Regions from separate parts of the Thalassospira permensis NBRC 106175 genome, predicted to be linked through region 1. Evidence: riboswitches for the same ligand, from Rfam matches in the RefSeq annotation. Region 1 holds a riboswitch; each other region holds the start of a gene.
The links. Region 1 has a riboswitch for cobalamin ahead of cobU (bifunctional adenosylcobinamide kinase/adenosylcobinamide-phosphate guanylyltransferase). Riboswitches for the same ligand answer to the same signal wherever they lie in the genome.

Region 1 (4,313 bases):
GCATCGTCAACCGCGTCAAGTGACACGACAAAGCTTTCAAAATCGTCGTGGTCATGTTCGTGACCATCGTCATGATGTGAGGGGCGGCTATCAAGATCGTCTTCGGCCGCCGCTCCAAGTCCCAGCAAAACAGCATTTTCGACCTTCGAATGCGCGGTCGCGATGATCTTGACCGATGGGCGTTTCAGCTCGGCCCGGATATCTGCCTCGACCTTGGCAATTTCAGCTTCTGTAAGCAGGTCGGTTTTGTTCAGAACCACCATATCGGCGCAATGAAGCTGCTCTTCAAACAGTTCCTCAAGCGGGCTTTCATGATCAAGATTATCATCCGCCTCGCGTTGGGCCTGAACCGCATGATGATCATGGGCAAACAGCCCGTCGCGCAATGCCGCCCCGTCCAGAACAGCCACCACACCATCTACCGTGACCCGTGAACGGATTTCCGGCCAGTTGAACGCCTTGACCAACGGTTTTGGCAGTGCCAACCCTGATGTTTCGATAACGATATGATCAGGCGGCGTGTCGCGATCAATCAGGCCCTTGATGGTCGGCAGGAAATCATCGGCCACCGTGCAACAGATGCACCCGTTTGCAAGTTCGACAACGTCGTCCTCGGCACATCCCGAAATGCCACAACCATTTATCACTTCGCGGTCCACGCCCAGATCACCAAATTCGTTAATGATCAGCGCAATCCGCTTACCCCCGGCATTTTCCAGCATATTGCGGATCATCGTGGTTTTGCCTGCACCAAGAAAACCGGTGATCACTGTTGCCGGAATTTTTCCAAGCTGTGCCATATTCAATTACCCTTAAATCTATGAATTCTGATCTATTTAACCGACATCGGAATGCCCGCAACCACAAGCGTCACCTGATCGGCAAGCTCGGCAATCCGTTGATGCAATCGTCCGGCATGATCGCGAAAGCTGCGCGCCATGGCATTTTCCGGCACAATCCCGAAACCGACCTCGTTCGAAACCAGAAGAACTGGGATATCCAGCTCCGGCAAAAGGTCGCAAAGCCGGTCAAACTCGGCCTCGATATCGCGATCTTCCAGCATCAGATTGGTCAGCCAAAGCGTCAGACAATCGACCAGTACCGGTTTGCTGCCGTCGCGATTGCAGGCAGACAGGACACCGAAAAGATCAAGCGGTTCCTCAATCGTTTGCCATATCTCGCCGCGCGATGATTTGTGAAGTTCGATGCGATTTGCCATTTCCTCGTCCCATGCCCGGCCGGTCGCGACATAAATACCGCCGCCTGCATGGTTGATCCGGTTTTCGGCAAACCGGCTTTTGCCCGATCTGGCACCGCCAAGGATCAGATGGATCCCGGCAAGCTGGCTGTTATCAGCCATATTCTGGGTCATAGCCGCTTTCCTTCGCTTTGACCTCCCACCGAGGCCGGATTGCGTTACCCCATATCCTTACGAACAGGGATACCGATGGCTGGTTTCCTGGCTGCGGGCATGAAAGCAATCCGCCTTCCCGGCATGTTGTCTGCAAATCAACATTACCGGTGGCTTGTGACATCACATCACCCGGATCACCCAACCCGTTACAGTTGCGGGGGCAGCACCGGCATCACACCGGTTTCCCATCACCAAACGGCAGCGCCGAACCTAGCAGCTTTGCTCCCACGACCAAAGCCCAAACTCCGACCTAGCCATAAGGTCAGTATTTGTAAGAATTGACTGCTTGTCGGCGGTTATTCTTTAGGAGAACATAATTTTGTCACGATGGATCAGAGCCGACAAAAGCCGCCCGCGTGACCGCCGGACATTACAAAACAAACAAAGTCCGGATGCCGAAACCGCAAAGGGTTTCGGAAAAACTTCTTGGGGTTAATTGGAAATTTGCTGATCAAATGGCAATTCATGAACAAATTCAACGAATTCGGAATCTGAAATCAACAACCTGGCAGACCGTATCACGCGAAGACATGTGGCGCGGGCTGCTGGATAGATTGAGCTATAATGATCAATCCTTTCCCGAATTCCTGCAACATCATGCTGTGAATGGTGAAATATCATTGGCGCGTCGTGATGTTCGAAACATTTATGCCAGCCGTCCGACCTGTGGTGTTGTCGCGACCATCATTTGGTCGCATGCGCGTGGCATCCGCGTAAATGCGCTTTCGCTTCTGGTCCGTGACCTGACGAAACTCGTGGAATTGTTCGAAAATGACGATTTCGACGAAGATCAAATGTCACTGCTTCTGGGCCAGCCTGGGATATCCATCCCGACCGCCAGCAAAATGCTTTCAGCCTGTGGTAAGAAATACAAAGGCAAACCCGCCGCCATCATCGACGACACGATCATTCAGGTTATCGAAGCACCGGAATTTGCATCCGACTTTACGGAAATCAACGAGCTTCGCGGCAAATCGCGCAGCCGGCCTATTCCTTACTACGAAGCCTATCTCGACGATATCGCGTCAATCTGTGGCAGATACGATGTCTCTGCCGATATGGTAGATCGCTTTTTGTCGGAATATGCGCTTGTCGATGCGCAGGAAACCGATCAACGGAAATCCGCCTGAAAACTGATACCCTGTGTGGCATGTCATTCAAGCCCCACAGGGTATCGGCAGATGGGTACTGCCCAGCCCCCCTTTAATCAGTAACGCAGATTAACACCGGCCACCCGCCAGCCCGGCTGATCGACGCCGGTTATATGTTCGATCCGTGTCACGCCAAGCGTATCGATATGAAATGATAAGGCCGCCTCAAGCGACAGACCAAGCGCATTGGCAAGGGCCGCGCGCACCGTCCCGCCGTGAATAACGGCCACAATATCGCGCCCGGCCCAATATCTTGTCAGCCGGTCAAATATTGGCCCAACCCGTTCGACAACGTCGCTGAAACTTTCACCATTCGGAGGATGCTGGCGCGCGAAATCGGCCCAGAAACGGGTGGTTTCCCCTTTGGGCAGATCATTCCAGTGTTTCTTTTCCCATGCGCCAAAATGCTGTTCGGCAAAGCCGGTTTCACGCGTCGGCAGGATGTTTTCATCCATCAGCTCAAGAAGTTTAAGCGCGGTATCAAGCGTGCGCGAAAGGTGGCTCGTAATCCAGACCGCGTCGTTTGGCAAATGGCGCGACAGGGCACGCAATGCCTTTTCATCGGTAAGATCAACCGGCACGTCGCTTCGGCCATAGACAAGCCGTTCCGGGTTGAGAACCGGCGCATGGCGAACAAGCCACCAACGGGTTGTCACTGCTTTGTCCATTCTTCCCCCAAGGAAAAATGCGGTCGAAAAATACGATCCGGGTTTGGGCTCGGTTTTGAACGGTTCTTTTCATGATCTTATCATCAGGCAATCTGAAGTATCGCGATAAATGCAATACCGACAAGCAGCTCGGAGATGATTTGAGTCATGCCCAGCACATCGCCAGTATGGCCGCCAATCTGATGTCGGGCGATCCATCCGACAACCGATGCCCCGACCATCATGGCAATCAGACACATGAACGCGGTCACCGCACCCGCAACAATCACCACCAGAACCAAGGCGATGGCAATACCCGCGCTCACCACTTTAATGTCGGGTCGCCCGGCACTTTTGCCAAGACCATCTTCACGCGCCGGATCAAACACATAGGTCACGATCGGCATCGCCGCACGCGATAGTGTCGCCATCACAATCAGGATGGCGGCCATGCTGCCACTTTCACCCGCAGCATCCAGAAGGGCGATGCGCATCGCTAGGCATAAAACAAGCGCAACAACACCATAAGTCCCGATCCGGCTGTCACGCATGATTTCAAGCTTGCGTTGACGGTCCAATCCACCGCCAAACCCGTCGGCACAATCGGCAATGCCATCCTCATGCATCGCCCCAGTCAACGCGATCAAGGTAAAAGTCGCGACAATGGCCGTAATCATGACATTGCCGGTCAGAATCTCGATGACGTAGGCCGGAATGATCGCAATCCCGGCCATGAACAACCCAACCAGCGGCCAGCACCAAACTGATCGTGCCATCGCATGCGCGCTGAAGTCACATGGAATGAAAACCGGTATCCGGCTTAGCAGGGCAAGAGCACGCCAAAAATCAGCAAGCATCCCCGTGGGGGGTGCTTCAGGCTGAGGTTCTGATTCAGATCTGGTTTCTGGCTTTTTGGCATCAACTTGATCATCATCAAGGTTTTGCAAATTCATTCCGGCTTGATTATGATCATTGTTCACGGGTGTGTTCCGATATTCGAACTGGCATTTCGCACGCAATCAGACTAATCATGGGCGCGACAGAAGCCAAGCAGAAGACGCTTTGCATCCTTGTCCGCCAGCCGGAGATTATCCATGTTCG
Region 2 (4,313 bases), on a different contig from region 1:
CCCGTGACAGCGACCTGATTATTGGCAAAGTTTTCGCGCATGAAAATGAAAAAAGGAACGGCATCCATTCGATACCGTTCCTTGCGGGTTCTGCGCCGGGGTTAACCGGTGCAGCGGGGTTTTAAAGCCTGAATGCTATTGTATGGGCTGGCGATACATCACCATTCCTGCGTGATACAGAACACCGTCTTCGAAATATCCGTCGGCGGTAAAGCCGGTATCATCCCAGTAATCGATATGATTGCCGGAAATTTCATAACGTCCCTGATAGGCAGACGGGCGATTGCCGCGCGCCTCGTCATAACGTCCGTTGGCCAGCAATTCCTGACGGATATTGCCATCAGCCGTGACCCACATGCCAACATAGGGATGCGGGTCGTTCGATGTGGTTCCGGACATGACGGTTTCCTCCTGTGCGGTGGCGGTGCTGGAAAACAGCATCAGAAGACTGGCGATAGAAGACGCAAACATATGACGTGCCATGCGGGCCTCCTTGGGCGTTACGGGTCAATATGCCGATGCGGTCGGGCGCACGATGATCTCGTTGACATCGACGCTTTCGGGCTGGGCGATTGCGTAAAGCACCGACCATGCAATGGAAATCGGGCTGAGTGCGGTTTTGCGCAGTTCACCAAGAAACCCTTTGGCATTGTCATCGGTAATGTCGTTGCCAAGTTCTGTTTCGGTAACGCCCGGCGAAATGGTGGTGACGCGGATATCGCGGCTTTCCTGACGCAGGCCATCGGAAATCGCCCAGACGGCATATTTCGTGGCGCAGTAAACGGCGGCAGTCGGCGATACCAGATGTGCGCCAATGGATGCGGTATTGATGATGTGGCCGCTACCCTGTTCCTTGAACAATGGCAGACCGGCGGCAATGCCATTCAGGACGCCGCGAATATTGACGTCGATCATCTTGTTCCACTCGTCAATTTTCAGTTCGGCAAGCGGCGACAGGGGCATGACACCGGCATTGTTGAAGATCACATCAACGCGGCCATAGGTGTTTTTGGCGAAATAGATCAGTGCTTCGACGTCGTCGGCATCGGTGACATCAACCGCGCGACATGTGGCGGTGCCGCCTTCGGCCTCGATTTCGGCGACGATGGAATGAAGCTTTGCCGTGCGTCGGGCCGCAAGAACGACCTTTGCACCGTTTTCGGCCAGAAGTTTTGCCGTGGCCTCGCCAATTCCGCTGCTGGCACCGGTAATGACGACAACCTTGTTTTCAACATTGTTGGACATAAGCGACATGACATCCTCCTTGTCTGGATCATGGCGCTTACTGTGATTGCAAATGGTGGCCTGATGAATACACAGAACTCTTGATCAATTGCCTGATTCTCCAGGCAGGGTGAAAACCGCTTTTCAGGATGGTTCTGGTTGCTATAGTTCATATTAGAGAAACAAAGGAGTTTGGTGATGCCTGTGTTTGAAGAGATGTCTGAACTGATTGACAGATACTGCGAAGGCGAAGGTGTTGCCGAGACGCCGGTAAAGGCGGTGCATCTGTATCGTGCGACCGGGCCGTCGATGAAAGTTCCGACAATCTACAAGCCATGCCTTTGCATTATCGCGTCAGGTGCCAAAGAGGTCACTCTGGGCGAGGCGGTTTTCAGTTATGCGCCCGGAAAGTATCTGGTGGCGTCGGTCGACCTGCCGATTGTCGGCTGTGTGACAAATGCCAGTGCAGCACTTCCGTATCGCAGTTTGTCGATTGAACTGGATGGTCAGATGTTGGGCGATCTTGTCACCCAGATTGATCTTCAGGTCGGCTCGGCATCCGAAAGCGATTGCGGTCTTCATGTCGATAACGCCAGCGATACCTTGCTGGATGCCGTGATGCGCCTGTTGCGCCTGTGCGATGAGAAAGACGATATTTCCGTGATGGCGCCGATGCTTCTGCGCGAGGTGCATTATCGCCTTCTGCGCGGCCTTCAGGGGGGCCGTATTGCGCAAATCGGCATGGGCGGCAGCAACATGCAACGCATTTCCAAGATCATCCGCCTTATGAAGGACGATTTTGCCGCACCGCTTCGGGTCGATGATCTGGCGGCACAGGCGAATATGAGTCCGTCTTCCTTCCATCATCATTTCAAGCAGGTAACCTCCATGAGCCCGCTTCAGTATCAGAAACGCCTTCGCCTGACGATGGCGCGCCAGATGATGCTGACCGAAATGAAGGATGCGGCAACCGCGGCCTATGAAGTCGGATATGAAAGCGCATCACAGTTCAGCCGTGAATATGCCCGCATGTTTGGCGCGCCACCGATGCGCGATGTCTCGGCGATCCTTGGGCGGCTGGGCGGCGATGGCACGGCGGCGGCGAACGCCTATTGAAAATTGTAATCATTGCGATTTATTCGCAATTGGCTTGACCGGCCTTCGTGACTATGTGACACCGATAGATGTCAGTATCCGATAAGGATAAAGGGAATTCGAAGCCGTCCGTGAAGACGGTTAACCGAAGCTGCCCCCGCAACTGTAGGCGGTGAGTGTTTCCTTCTGAAAGCCACTGGGATATTTCCCGGGAAGGCAGGAAAACACAACGACCCGCGAGCCAGGAGACCTGCTGACATGAATACGACGGACCGGGCGGGGTGCCCCGGAGGATGTCGGTATATGTCACCGTTCCGGGCGGGCTGAAAGCCATTGGACCGCCCTTGGATCCCGGCATTTCCCGCCATTTTTCAGCACTTTAGCCAGTCCCTTGACCATAGCAACTTTGATGTTATGTTATAACATAACGTTTATTGGTTTGGTATGTCCGGTCGGGAAATGAAATTCCCGATCAGCATATCCATGAAAGGACGCAAAGTGATTGAACTGAACAAAAAGGTTTTTGCAGTCGGGGTGTTTGCTGCAGGACTGGCTTCTTTCGCACAATACGCATCTGCCACGGAATATCCGCTTACATTGGAAAATTGTGGTCGAACCCTGACCTTTGATCAGGCTCCGAACCGTGTCGTATCGCTTGGCCAAAGCAGCACGGAACTGCTTTATCTTCTGGGACTGGCGGACAGGGTGGTCGGAACGGCCGTATGGCTTGGTCCGGTGCAGGAACAGTTTCGCGACGTCAACGCCACCATTCCGCGTCTGGCAGACAACGATCCCAGCTTTGAAAGTGTGGTCGGCCAGAAACCCGATTTGGTCACAACCCAGTTCCAATGGCATATCGGCCCGAATGGCAAGGTCGGAACGATTGACCAGTTTGCTGAACTTTCAATCCCGGTCTATACCGCACCAGCCGATTGCGTCGGTAAGGACAACACCACGGGCGGTGACGGAACGCGGATTGATGCCTTTTCGATGGATCAGATCTATCAGGGGATAGCCGACCTTTCGAAAATCTTCGATGTCGAGGAACGCGGCGCAGATCTGATTGCCGATTTCAAAGCCCGCGAACAGGCTGCGCGCGAAAAAGTGGCCGCCGTGAATGGCAAGGGAATTTCGGCACTGTTCTGGTTCTCCAGTGCTGAAATCGATGTTGATCCGTTTGTTGCCGGGCAGAAAGGCGCACCGGCCTATGTCATGTCGATCCTTGGTGTGGAGAATGTCATCGACAGTAACGATGAATGGCCCACAGTCGGGTGGGAAACCATCGCACGAACCAATCCCGATATCATTGTGATTGGCAAAATGGATCGTCGTCGTTTTCCGGCCGATGACTGGGAACTGAAAATGCAGTTCCTGAAATCCGATCCGGTAACCCGTCAGATGAATGCGGTCAAAAGCGGAAATATCGTCGTCATGGATGCCCAGTCGATGAACCCGACCATGCGGACAATCGACGGCATTGAAACCCTGGCCAAGGCAATCGAGGCGTTCGAGGCAACCCAGTGATCGGGCCAATGATCGGGAATATCATTTCCAGCCCCGTTTTCATGAAACGCATCAGCGTGGCATTTGCCGCGCTGATGTTGCTGGCAGCGGTTCTGGCGGTTGCCGCATCGGTGGGCGAAACAGCGATCCCGGTGGGCACGGTGATCAATACGATTGCCAATCATTTGTGGGATGCCGGGTATCCGGTGGATGCGATTGATGCCGGTATTATCTGGAACTACCGACTTAGCCGCGCGATTGTTGCTGCAAGTTGCGGGGCGGCACTTGCTGTTTCCGGTGCGGTCTTGCAGGCGCTTTTGCGTAACAGTCTTGCCGATCCTTACTTGCTGGGCATTTCAGCCGGTGCCTCGACCGGTGCGGTCAGCATCGTGATCCTAGGTCTTGGGGCCGGGATGCTTTCCCTGTCGCTTGGCGCATTTATCGGCGCGGTGGCGGCATTCGCCTTTGTGACCCTTCTGGCGTTACAGGCC
Region 3 (4,313 bases), on a different contig from region 1:
ATGTCGTTCTGAATGGTGCCTGAAAGCTGTTCATGCTTAACACCCTGTTCTTCGGCAGCCGCGATATAAAGCGCCATCACCGGCAGGACCGCACCATTCATGGTCATGGAGACCGACATCTGATCGAGCGGAATACCATCAAAAAGGGTCCGCATGTCATAGATGCTGTCAATGGCCACACCGGCCATGCCGACATCGCCGGTGACACGCGGATGGTCGCTGTCATAGCCGCGATGGGTGGCAAGGTCGAAGGCAATCGACAGGCCCTTTTGCCCGGCGGCAAGGTTGCGGCGATAAAACGCGTTGGATTCTTCGGCGGTTGAAAAACCGGCATATTGCCGGATCGTCCAGGGTTGCTGGACATACATGGTCGGATAGGGGCCGCGCAGGAAGGGCGGCATGCCCGGCATGGTGTTGAGGTGATCAAGCCCCGCCAGATCATCCGCGCCAAAGACGGCCTTGACATCAATGCCTTCAGGCGTGGTCCAGGGCGCTGTATTGACCGGGCTGGTCGGGCCGGAAGTAGCACGATCAAACAGCGGCAGATTGGAAAAGTCCGGAATCCGGGTCATGGTTATTTTACCCCCAGATGTGAAAGGGCCGTCTCGCAGATCGCAAGAACATCCGCCCCGATAAATATGAAATCATCAATACCCGCCGCCTCGTAATCGGCCCTCGCATCGCCGGGATGCCCGGCAAGGTAAATGCGGGTGGCCCCGGCCTGTTTGAGGGTTTGGGCAATATCGGCGGCCATGTCGGCATATTGCGGGTCCGATCCGCAAATGACTGCGATTTTGGCACCACTTTCACCAAATGCCTTGGCGGCTTCGCTGGCATCGGCAAAGCCGTTATTGAGGATCGCCTCAATCCCGCCAGCTTCGAAGAAGTTTCGGGCAAACATGGCGCGCGCGGTATGTTTGGCAACCGGGCCCAGATTGGCCAGAAAGATTTGCGGAAGTTTGCCGGTTGATGCCTTGTGGGCATCGGCACGATCGCGCAGGGTTTCGAAACTTTCCGAAAGACGATGGGTTGGCAGCGGATCGATGGTTGTGCCCGCGGCCTTGCCATAAAGGGCTTCATACATCTGTGCGATGGTTGCACCGGATTTGGCCGCCGTGATCAGATTCTCAAGGCTGATGCCGATTGCATCCTTAAACCCGGTCTGGCGGGCTTTGGCTTCCTTGCGAATTGTCGTCAGGTCTGGCGCATCGCAGGTGACTTTGGCCTCTGTGATGTTGGGGAATTCCGACACGCCGGTCAGCGGATCGCGCCGGGTGGCAACGCGGCTTTCGCGGGTCTGCCAGATTTCGGAAATCTCTTTTTGCAGGGACCCGTCGGCAAGGGCCTTGATAATGCTGCCCTTGGCTTCAAGTGACTGGAACCGGCCCCAGGCATTGGATGCCAGTTCGCGGGTCAGGTTTTCGATGAACCATGAACCGCCCGCCGGGTCGATCACACGGTGAACGTTGCTTTCTTCCTGCAGGATCAGTTGGGTATTGCGCGCAATGCGGCGCGCAAAGCCATCGGGCAGGCCGATCAGATGATCATAGGGCAGGCAGATAACGCTATCAGCCCCGCCCAGACCGGCGCTCAAGCTGGTGACGGTGGTGCGCAGCATATTGACCCACGGATCAACCTTCGACAGCGCCATTTCGGCCGATACGGCATTGATCGTGATGGTGGCGTCATCCACACCCGATGCCGAAAGAACACGGCTCCACATCAGGCGAAGCGCACGAAGTTTGGCAATCCCGGCAAAGAAATCGGTGCCGACCGCAACATTGAACGCAATCGCACCCGCCGCCTGATCAATCACCATGCCGGTATCGGTCAGGGCGCGCAGATAGGTGACACCACCTGCCAGCAGGTAGGCAAGTTCCTGCCCATCGGTCGCACCGGCATTACAGAACGGCGCGCCATTGACCGTGATGGCGGTGGCATGCGGGAAACGGTCGATCAGATCGGCGGCAATATCGGCGGCCTGTTTGATCGCATCATCGGCGGAAACCGGAAGGCTGCCTGTTGCGGCCAATGTGCCAATCGGATCGATGTTAAAGGCCGGTGCGGCGTCGCTTGCAAAATCGTCATCCGCGTCGGCGCTGTTTTCCGCATCCTTTTCAAGGCGTGCGGCCAGAATGGCGGCGGCCGGGATGGCGGCGGCACCGGCATCGATCGCGACGGTGGCAAGGTTGGTATAGACATCGTCAAGTGTGGCTTCGAGATCGGCAAGGCAGTGAATGGCAATGCCGTCAATGCCAGCATCGCCCGATGTGACATCCGCGCCCGTGCGTGCGGCGGCATCCAGACGTAGCAGGACCGACGTTGCGCCGTTTTCCAGATCATCGAGAATCGCGGCATTGACCGATTTGGGATCGGGATGGGCATGAAGCTGGCGGATGTCCCAGCCGCTGGCGGCGTCCTTGGCATCGACGGCGGCACACAGGACCTGATGGATCAGGCGGGTTGCGTCGTCCTGATCGTCGTTGGTGTAAAGCGGCTGCATCGCGAAACCGTCAAGCATCCTTGTGACCAGTTTCCTGTCAAAGGATGCACCTTTAAGCCCGGCTTCCGCCAGTTGACGCCAGCTCGCATAATCTGCGGCTGGAAACTCTGAGGCCAGCTTTAACGGGTCTGTCATGCTCTCTCCCGGTCGCGGTCGGATCTTTTCGGATCTGGGCCGATTCTATTTTACAACGGATTCCCTCCGCCCGGTACACCCCGCCCGGTCCGGCAGAAACAGAGCCATCTTTCGGTATCTGGCTTGTGCACCGCCAAAACGGCGCATTTACAGTTGCGAGGGCAGCTTCGGCCTTGATCGCGGGTTTGCGCCGGATCGTACCGAATTCCCGAAAGAATGTTTCCATATCGCATCTGCGACATGGCGGTGTTTATAGCACCCGCCCATAATTACGTAAATAGGCATGGAAATACCTATTTAGGTCAATATTCCGACCATCCATCAGCGTTCCGTAACGTTATCGTCCTGAAAAATGGTTGTTTTCTGCCAAAGGCGGGATCAGTGGACGGATAATTATGGCGTGCCGCTGCCATTATACTTTGGCCGGATTGTGATGGTTTCTGGGAAAAAATGCGGGGTTTAACCAATTTGACATTTTCATCTGCCAGATTGGGGCTGTCCCAAATCTCGGAGTATTGCCATCCATGAATGCGCTCAGCGCCGTGCCGCCCCGACCGATACATGACGGTCTGGTTGCGTTTGCCGACGACAGCCCCAGCGCCAAAGCGGCCCTTGAAACCGTTTTGCGCCGTGCCGGGTATGACGTGGCAGGGTTTGACTGTGCCGACGATCTGATCGACCAGCTGGACGGTCTTTATCCGCGCGCGATTATTCTGGATCTTGAAATGCCCGGTATGAGCGGGTTTGAAGCCTTTTGCGAGATTCGCCGCCGCTTCCCGAACGCGGTCGAGGTGCCGGTTCTGTTCTTCTCGGCCCATTATGATGCCGATACGCGGGCCCAGGCCGATGCCCTTGGCGCGGCTGACTTTATCAGCAAAGATGCAAGCCCGATGGTGGTGATCGAGCAGCTTAACCGGGCGCTCGATAAATCCATGAGCCATTGCTGAGTTATTTTTGGCAATCGCCTGCATTTTTCATTTTTAGTGAATAATCAAAAAATCGGGTCTTTTGGCAAAAAAAATGCCGTTCGACCCGATTTTTCATATTGCTCATATCATAATAGCAAACGCCTTCTCAGGCGTGGCGAAGCTGTGCCGGGTCACCCGATGGCATGGCAATCGTGTGATCCTCGTCCCCGTGGACATGATAAAGTCGATCACAGGCAAGTGTGGTCGACGGATCGATGGTTGGACGCTGGGCGAGGCGGTCATAGATGGCCGCAAAATCGGTATCCATTGCATCGAAAAGCTGCTGATAGTCGGTCAGCACGAAATAGGTTTTCTGGAAATCGTCAATGGCATAGTCGGTTGCCATAACCCGTTCGAGGTCAAATGCCACCCGGTTGGGGGTTGGATCGGTGACGGAATAGATGGTTTCCGTTTGCGATGACAGCATGCCCGCCCCATAGGCGCGCAATCCGTGTTCGGTCATGATCAGGCCGAACTCTACCATGTACCAGTACATGCGGGCGAGTTTCTTGAGCCCGCCTTTGGCAATGGCTTCGGGGCCCTTGGCACCATAAGCCGCCAGATAATCGGCAAAGACCGGGTCATAAAGCATCGGCACATGACCAAAGAAGTCATGGAAGATGTCGGGTTCGACGAGATAGTCGATCTCCTCCGGCTTGCGCAGCCAGACGGTCACCGGGAAACGCCGGTTGGCGAGATGATCGAAA

Region 2: another riboswitch for cobalamin. It lies ahead of SMB34_RS14460 (ABC transporter substrate-binding protein); the one in region 1 lies ahead of cobU (bifunctional adenosylcobinamide kinase/adenosylcobinamide-phosphate guanylyltransferase).
Region 3: another riboswitch for cobalamin. It lies ahead of SMB34_RS00160 (methylmalonyl-CoA mutase family protein); the one in region 1 lies ahead of cobU (bifunctional adenosylcobinamide kinase/adenosylcobinamide-phosphate guanylyltransferase).

Annotation. Positions count from the first base shown of each region.
Region 1 is NZ_AUNC01000012.1:256,834-261,146, reverse strand. It holds gene cobW (cobalamin biosynthesis protein CobW) at 1-800, opposite strand, end outside; gene cobU (bifunctional adenosylcobinamide kinase/adenosylcobinamide-phosphate guanylyltransferase) at 833-1,372, opposite strand; cobalamin riboswitch at 1,433-1,626, opposite strand; gene SMB34_RS08395 (hypothetical protein) at 1,969-2,544, shown strand; gene SMB34_RS08390 (histidine phosphatase family protein) at 2,622-3,233, opposite strand; gene cobS (adenosylcobinamide-GDP ribazoletransferase) at 3,317-4,069, opposite strand; gene cobT (nicotinate-nucleotide--dimethylbenzimidazole phosphoribosyltransferase) at 4,307-4,313, shown strand, end outside.
Region 2 is NZ_AUNC01000030.1:12,732-17,044, reverse strand. It holds gene SMB34_RS20715 (adenylate/guanylate cyclase domain-containing protein) at 1-18, shown strand, start outside; gene SMB34_RS21475 (Atu4866 domain-containing protein) at 136-483, opposite strand; gene SMB34_RS14470 (SDR family oxidoreductase) at 508-1,254, opposite strand; gene SMB34_RS14465 (AraC family transcriptional regulator) at 1,423-2,340, shown strand; cobalamin riboswitch at 2,396-2,591, shown strand; gene SMB34_RS14460 (ABC transporter substrate-binding protein) at 2,803-3,843, shown strand; gene SMB34_RS14455 (FecCD family ABC transporter permease) at 3,885-4,313, shown strand, end outside.
Region 3 is NZ_AUNC01000001.1:54,085-58,397, forward strand. It holds gene scpA (methylmalonyl-CoA mutase) at 1-572, opposite strand, end outside; gene SMB34_RS00160 (methylmalonyl-CoA mutase family protein) at 575-2,638, opposite strand; cobalamin riboswitch at 2,730-2,896, opposite strand; gene SMB34_RS00165 (response regulator) at 3,163-3,585, shown strand; gene phhA (phenylalanine 4-monooxygenase) at 3,713-4,313, opposite strand, start outside.